2 regions of the Bacillus sp. JZ109 genome follow, and region 1 is predicted to be linked to the other one. Evidence: predicted binding sites of a transcription regulator. Region 1 holds the regulator's gene; the other holds the start of a gene.
The links. Region 1 encodes LexA, which represses DNA repair genes until DNA is damaged. Its sites were predicted from a motif close to CGAACATATGTTCG; they were not measured.

Region 1 (4,052 bases):
CAATTCAAAACCATTCATAATGGTCATGTTACTATTTTAAACAGTCCGTTTTTGTTTACACTGGTATTTTTTTTCAGCAGTATGAAACTTTCTTATGAAAAAAGACGTATATGTGGATGATCAGCTTTCAAGGGGGGAATGATTTGTGGAGATAAAAGGAATCAATCACTTGTTATTTTCAGTTTCGCATTTGGATACATCGATTGATTTTTATCAAAAAGTGTTTGATGCAAAGCTTTTGGTAAAGGGAAGAACAACTGCATATTTTGACATGAACGGCATCTGGCTAGCGCTTAATGAAGAACCAGACATCCCGAGAAATGACATTAAGCTTTCTTATACCCATATTGCTTTTACAATTGAAGATCATGAATTTGAGGAGGTATCAGCTAAATTAAAAAGACTTCATGTCAATATTCTGCCTGGCAGAGAACGAGATGAACGCGATCGAAAATCAATTTATTTTACCGACCCTGACGGCCACAAATTTGAATTTCATACCGGAACACTTCAAGACAAGCTTCGATATTACAAACAAGAAAAAACCCATATGCACTTTTATGATGAAACGGCCTTTTGATATCACACACCATATTTCATATAAGGTTAAATTTAAAGAAGGGTGTTGGTGGAGACTTTATGTTTGGGGAAGGTTTCTACCCGATTAGTTCAACGATGCCATATCTTTTGAACTGCACAAGTGATTCGGTGAAGGAGAATTTGAAATACATATTACATTTTATATGAAGAAAGCGAGCTGTTTTAACAGAGTGTTGAACTACCTAAACTATGTACTAAATTTTCAGTTATATCAATTGCCTCGCCCTTTAATAAATATAAAACCGCATCCTTCCACGACCTAAAAATGAAACGTTTTTAAGAAGATAGCGTCTAATATTCTAAACGTTCATATTTTGAATAAAAGTTTCCTGAAGGAAAGAAAATTTCTTGACTTCAACAATTGTTTGGTGGATAATTATGGTGTAAACATGATGTTCTTTTTCCTCCTATTCAGGCTCGCACCCAAAAGTCAGGGCGAGCCTGCTTTTTTTGAACAACAAACCCCCTCTCCGTAAAGGAAAAGGGGGTTATTTCATGCATCTGATAGATCAATAGATTAATGGACGGTTCTGAACACGCCAATCACTTTCCCTAGAATGCTGACATTCTGCAAAATGATAGGTTCCATCGTTGGGTTCTCAGGCTGCAAGCGAATGTGTGTATCCTCTTTATAGAATCGTTTTACAGTTGCTTCATCATCTTCTGTCATCGCAACTACAATTTCCCCATTGTTCGCTGTGTTTTGCTGTTTAACGATGACATAGTCCTTATCGAGAATACCAGCATCTATCATACTGTCTCCCATAATCTCCAGCATAAATACATGCTCGTCTGGAGGAACCATGCGGTCAGGGAGCGGAAAATATTCTTCAATATTTTCTACTGCTGTAATAGGAGATCCCGCCGTGACTTTCCCGATGACCGGTACATTAACGACCTGGCTTTGCGGAATGTCTACTTCTTCATCAAGAATTTCTATTGCTCTTGGTTTTGTCGGATCCCGTCTGATCAGCCCTTTTGTTTCCAAGCGGGCCAAATGGCCGTGGACAGTAGAGCTGGACGCAAGCCCGACAGCCTCTCCGATCTCTCTCACGGAAGGCGGATATCCTTTTGATTTAACCTCTGCTTTAATAAAACGGAGGATATCAAGTTGCCTTTTTGATAGCTTCGTCATTTTTCGCACCTCAAAACGTCGATTTTAAGAAGATTATAGCATGATTTTCCTTACAGTACAAACATAGGTTCGAAAAAACAATTGACAGAAACGTTTGTTCGTATATACTGAAATTATAAAAATGCGAACAAACATTCCTGTTGGAGGTTATGATCATGAGTAAAGAATCTATTATTTTTGTCGGTCTGTTCACAGTGATTTTGAGCGCGGTTATCCTTATGCTGTCATATACAAGCAGCGGCCAAGAGCTTAATCAGTATGTTAAAATAGAAGTCCAGCAAGGCGACACACTCTGGTCAATTGCTGATCAGGTAGCCGATACAAAAAAGATAAACAAAAATGATTTTATTGAATGGGTAGCTGATAAAAATCAACTTCAAACCTCTGATATCCAGCCGGGTGATGAGTTAGTGATCCCATTGAAAAAGAAGCATCAGGATGCATATGAATTAGCAACTGTAAGATAGAGAGGAAAGAGAGATAAAATGAAAGCACTCATTTATGCCCGTGTAAGCACAAATAAAGAACAGCAGGAAACGTCATTAAAGCGGCAGGAGGAGGAGCTTACGGCCATTGCAGCGGAGAACGGCATGGAAGTGGTCAAAGTGATTTCAGAAAAAGCCAGCGGATATGAAATGGATCGGGATGGTGTATTTGAGCTGCTTGATGTGATTAAGAACGCTGGAATTGATGTCATTTTGGTTCAGGATGAGACTAGGCTCGGACGGGGAAACGCAAAAATCGCACTGCTTCATTGTATTTATAGAGAAGGTGTGAAAGTCTATACAACGGCTCATAGAGGTGAACTGGAGTTATCGGAGGCTGACTCAATGGTCTTGGAAATCGTCAGCATTGTGGAAGAGTATCAGCGAAAGATTCACAACATGAAAATCAGACGGGGAATGAAACGTGCAGTAAAAAACGGTTTTAAACCGCAAAAAAACTTAAAAAACCAACATGGGAACAGTGGAAAAGAAAAAATAGAGGTGCCAATCTCAGAGATCGTCCGCCTGAGAGCGAATAAACTGACGTTTGCTGAAATCGCGGCTACCCTAAGAGGGTTTGGCTATGATGTCTCTAAAGCAACCGTTCACCGGCGTTTTCAGGAATACATAGAGAATGAAGAGACAGCAGAGTGAATCAGTTGTAAAACTTTTTTTGATCTAGTACTATATAGACAAAATGCAATAAAGGAGTTTAACATGATTTCAAACGCGAAAATTGCCAGAATTAATGAACTTGCTGCCAAAGCTAAAGCTGGCGTTATTACAGAAGAAGAAAAAGCCGAACAGCAAAAGCTCCGTCAAGAGTACTTGAAAGGTTTTCGTTCTTCTATGAAGAACACGTTAAAAAGTGTGAAAATCATTGACCCAGAAGGCAATGATGTTACACCAGAAAAGCTAAAAAGAGAACAAAGAAATAACAAACTTCACTAATATAAGAGGAATACGGCAATATCGTATTCCTCTTTTGCATATACTATAATCAAAACTCTTATGTGACAAAATTCAACAAGTTTCTCTCAAATTTAAGCTGAAACAGTTGAGAAAAAGTCGTCAGACATTTATGATGTAAGGGTACAACACATAAGGAAGGGGATTTTTATGGATACAATTGAAAAGAAATCAGTTGCTACCATTCGCACACTGTCAATAGACGCTATTGAAAAAGCAAATTCTGGTCACCCAGGGATGCCGATGGGAGCCGCTCCAATGGCATACACGCTGTGGACAAAATTTATGAACGTAAGTCCGGCAAACCCTGGCTGGTTTAACCGTGACCGTTTTGTTTTATCTGCTGGACACGGGTCAGCACTATTATACAGCATGCTTCATTTAAGCGGGTTTGATCTTAGTATTGAAGATCTTAAGGGATTCCGCCAGTGGGGCAGCAAAACACCAGGACATCCGGAATTCGGACATACTGCCGGTGTTGATGCTACAACAGGTCCGCTTGGCCAAGGAATTGCCATGGCAGTCGGTATGGCAATTGCTGAACGCCATTTGGCGGAAACATATAACCGCGATTCATTTAACGTAGTCGATCATTATACATACAGTATTTGCGGTGATGGTGATTTAATGGAAGGTATTTCTTCTGAAGCCGCTTCACTCGCAGGCCATCTTCAGCTTGGCCGTCTGATCGTACTATACGATTCTAATGACATCTCTCTTGATGGAGACCTCGACCGTTCATTCTCTGAAAACGTGAAACAGCGTTTTGAAGCAATGAATTGGGAAGTTCTTTATGTTGAGGATGGAAACAATATTGAAGAATTAACAGCGGCTATCGAAAAAGCACGCCAAAATGAAAAGAA
Region 2 (4,052 bases), 790 kb from region 1:
GATTACAATTCAGCAAGCTTGGGTATATACTCCATTGATACTTTAAGTAGGCGGTGGAGAAAATGAATACAGTACATGCTAAAGGAAATGTTTTGAACAAAATCGGAATTCCTTCTCACATGGTTTGGGGTTATATTGGCGTTGTCATCTTTATGGTTGGAGACGGCCTCGAACAAGGCTGGCTGTCTCCTTTTCTCGTTGATCATGGTCTCAGCATGCAGCAATCCGCATCGTTATTTACCATGTACGGCATTGCTGTCACCATCTCAGCTTGGCTTTCAGGAACGTTTGTCCAAACTTGGGGGCCGAGAAAAACGATGACTGTCGGATTGCTTGCATTTATCCTCGGTTCGGCCGCTTTTATCGGCTGGGCGATTCCTCATATGTATTATCCGGCTCTCTTGGGCAGCTATGCTCTTAGAGGCTTGGGATATCCGCTGTTTGCATACTCTTTTCTCGTATGGGTGTCATACAGCACCTCTCAAAATATTCTCGGCAAAGCCGTCGGCTGGTTTTGGTTTATGTTTACGTGCGGCCTTAACGTGCTCGGCCCGTTCTATTCCAGCTATGCAGTTCCAGCCTTTGGAGAAATCAATACGCTTTGGAGCGCTTTACTGTTTGTGGCGGCAGGCGGAATTCTTGCCTTATTTTTTAACAAAGATAAATTTACTCCGATACAAAAACAAGATCAGCCGAAATGGAAAGAACTGTCGAAGGCATTTATGATTATGTTTGAAAACCCTAAGGTAGGCATCGGCGGAGTGGTCAAGACGATTAATGCGATAGGACAATTTGGATTTGCCATCTTTCTTCCTACTTATTTAGCACGATACGGGTATTCGGTTTCGGAATGGCTGCAAATATGGGGGACGCTGTTTTTTGTGAATATTGTGTTTAATATCATTTTCGGTGCAGTCGGAGATAAACTTGGCTGGCGCAATACGGTCATGTGGTTTGGCGGTGTCGGATGCGGTATTTTTACGCTGGCGCTGTATTACACGCCTCAGCTGATCGGGCATCAGTATTGGGTGCTCATGATTATCGCCTGCTGCTACGGCGCGGCTTTAGCAGGGTACGTCCCATTAAGCGCGCTTTTGCCGACGCTTGCACCTGATAATAAAGGTGCTGCCATGTCAGTGTTGAATTTGGGATCTGGTTTATGTGCGTTTATCGCGCCGGGCATCGTGAGTCTTTTCATTGGGCCGCTCGGTGCAGGCGGCGTGATTTGGATCTTTGCGGCATTGTATTTTTTCAGTGCCTTTCTGACGCGATTCTTGACAATTTCTGAGCAAAGCACAGATGTGTATACGGAGGAACGGTTTGTCAGGGAAAATGTGCAGACAAATTTTGATAAAACGGTTAAGCAGTAGCCTCTTTGGTCAAACTAATCATAAACGTGTGCAAAGAGGTGTAGAGGGTGAAACGATTCAGCACGGCGTATCTTTTGCTGGGCATTCTTTGCTCAGCGGCAGTATTTTTAATAGGAGCTCCTTCCCGCGCACTTGGCGCGGAAGTGGAGCACTATGAGCCGCTGCAGGTGCATGTGCAGCTTGAAAAGGTGTATTTGGACGGCGATGTCAGCATTGAGCATAGGCATGAAAAAGTGTTTTCTATGGATGATTTTTGGGCAGCTTATGCCGGATGGACGCTTGTGGAACAAAAAAAGGGATATGTGCTCTTCCGGAAGCAAATGGACGATATATCTCCGCTCAGCAAGGTCAACGGGTATATCGGTGTATCGGATAATGGAGTGATTTCCACTTTTCATGGGCGGCCTGAGCCAGCTTCCGAACCAATTCAGTCTTTTTTTCAAATTGATTTAGAAAGGCTGGAAAGCCATATGCAAAAAAATCTGCTGAAAGGCATTCCATTTCGGACAAAAGCGGAGTTTGAGGATGTCATCGAACATATGAAGACATACAGCGGGTAACGTCCGCTGATTGAAGACATGTATTCATGTCTTTTTTTTCGTGAAAGAATGAGAGAGAAGCGAACATATGTTAACTTTTCTATAAGACTTTGGCTGTTTTTATGGTACAATGAAGAACAGTCAAAGAGGTGAATTTGCGTGATTGAATTTGTTAAAGGGACGATTGATTATGTATCTCCCCAATATATTGTCATAGAGAACGGCGGCATCGGCTATCAGATTTTCACGCCGAATCCGTTTATATATAAGGAGAGAAGCCAGGAAACGATTTTTACATACCATCATATCAGAGAGGATGCTTTTTCGCTTTACGGTTTTTCAACAAGAGAGGAGAAGGCGCTCTTTACAAAGCTGTTAAACGTGACCGGAATTGGCCCGAAAGGAGCACTTGCCATCTTGGGCTCGGGTGATCCCGGAGCGGTCATCCAAGCAATTGAAAATGAAGATGAAGCTTTTTTGGTCAAGTTTCCTGGAGTAGGAAAGAAAACCGCACGCCAGATTATTCTAGATTTAAAAGGAAAGCTGGCAGATGTTGTGCCTGAAATGATTGAAAATCTGTTTAATCATGAAGAAAGGCTTGAAAAGCAAACAGCGGAAACGGCTCTTGAAGAAGCACTTGAAGCCCTCAGGGTTCTCGGATATGCTGAAAAAGAAATCAAAAAGGTGCTTCCTCACCTTAAAGAAGAAATTGGGCTGACAACAGACCAATATGTGAAAAAAGCATTACAAAAACTATTAAAGTAAGGTGATGTTCATGGATGAACGGCTCGTCTCAAGTGAAGCAGACAACCATGAATCAGTGATAGAGCAAAGCCTGAGGCCGCAAAATCTGGCACAGTATATCGGGCAGCATAAGGTAAAAGAAAATTTGCGCGTGTTTATAGATGCGGCGAAAATGAGACAGGAGACGCTGGATCATGTTCTTCTGTACGGGCCGCCCGGACTCGGAAAAACAACGCTTGCTTCGATTGTTGCTAATGAAATGGGAGTGGAATTGCGGACGACATCAGGGCCTGCTATTGAAAGGCCTGGTGATTTGGCTGCTATATTAACGGCGCTGGAACCGGGAGATGTATTATTTATTGATGAAATACATAGGCTGCACAGATCGATCGAAGAGGTGCTTTATCCTGCAATGGAAGACTTTTGCCTGGACATTGTGATTGGCAAAGGCCCATCTGCCCGCTCGGTTCGGCTCGACCTTCCGCCTTTTACGCTGGTGGGAGCCACGACGAGGGTGGGGCTTTTGACGGCTCCTTTAAGAGACAGATTCGGCGTCATGTCTCGCCTTGAGTACTATACACAAGAAGAACTGGCGGATATTGTCACAAGAACCGCTGATGTATTCGAGGTTGAGATTGATAAACCGTCGGCTCTTGAAATTGCAAGAAGATCGAGAGGGACGCCCCGCGTGGCGAACCGCCTGCTGAGAAGGGTGCGCGATTTCGCCCAAGTGCTGGGTGACAGCAGGATTACGGAAGACATTTCTCAGAATGCGCTGGAGCGGCTTCAGGTTGACCGTCTCGGTTTGGATCATATTGATCATAAGCTGCTGATGGGCATGATCGAAAAATTCAACGGCGGCCCAGTAGGCCTTGATACGATTTCAGCTACCATCGGCGAGGAATCGCATACGATTGAAGACGTATATGAACCATATCTGCTGCAAATTGGATTTATACAAAGAACGCCGCGTGGAAGGATCGTGACACCGGCCGTTTATCATCATTTCCAAATGGAGGCTCCCCGATATGACTGAATTTCCTAAGATCATCATGATTCTTGGTGCTGTTTTGCTTATTATCGGAGCAGTTTTGCATTTTGTCGGCAAGATGCCGGGAGATATTTTTGTAAAAAAAGGAAATGTCACGTTTTTCTTCCCGGTTGTCACTTGTATTATTATAAGTGTGGTATTATCAATTTTGCTTAATCTTTTTGGCAGAATGAAATAACAAAAGACTAGAATAAAGGTGAAATCATCATGAAAGTCGATTTATTTGATTTTGAACTACCAGAACGTTTAATTGCACAAGTACCGTTGGAGCAGCGTGATGCTTCAAGGCTGATGGTGCTCGATAAACATACAGGAGAGCTTACTGACAGCTCGTTTAAACACATTATC

Region 2: the regulator LexA is predicted to act here: its motif matches at 1,991-2,004, upstream of ruvA (Holliday junction branch migration protein RuvA).

What each region holds. Positions count from the first base shown of each region.
Region 1 is NZ_CP096388.1:2,218,864-2,222,915, reverse strand. Features, by position in the region: gene fosM (FosM family fosfomycin resistance protein) at 146-580, shown strand; partial or broken gene M1D94_RS11740 (hypothetical protein) at 489-747, shown strand; gene lexA (transcriptional repressor LexA) at 1,118-1,735, opposite strand; gene yneA (cell division suppressor protein YneA) at 1,885-2,202, shown strand; gene M1D94_RS11725 (YneB family resolvase-like protein) at 2,221-2,874, shown strand; gene M1D94_RS11720 (DUF896 domain-containing protein) at 2,938-3,171, shown strand; gene tkt (transketolase) at 3,340-4,052, shown strand, end outside.
Region 2 is NZ_CP096388.1:1,431,466-1,435,517, forward strand. Features, by position in the region: gene M1D94_RS07315 (MFS transporter) at 63-1,370, shown strand; gene bofC (sporulation cell-cell signaling protein BofC) at 1,418-1,930, shown strand; gene ruvA (Holliday junction branch migration protein RuvA) at 2,069-2,674, shown strand; gene ruvB (Holliday junction branch migration DNA helicase RuvB) at 2,685-3,689, shown strand; gene M1D94_RS07335 (DUF2905 domain-containing protein) at 3,682-3,882, shown strand; gene queA (tRNA preQ1(34) S-adenosylmethionine ribosyltransferase-isomerase QueA) at 3,912-4,052, shown strand, end outside.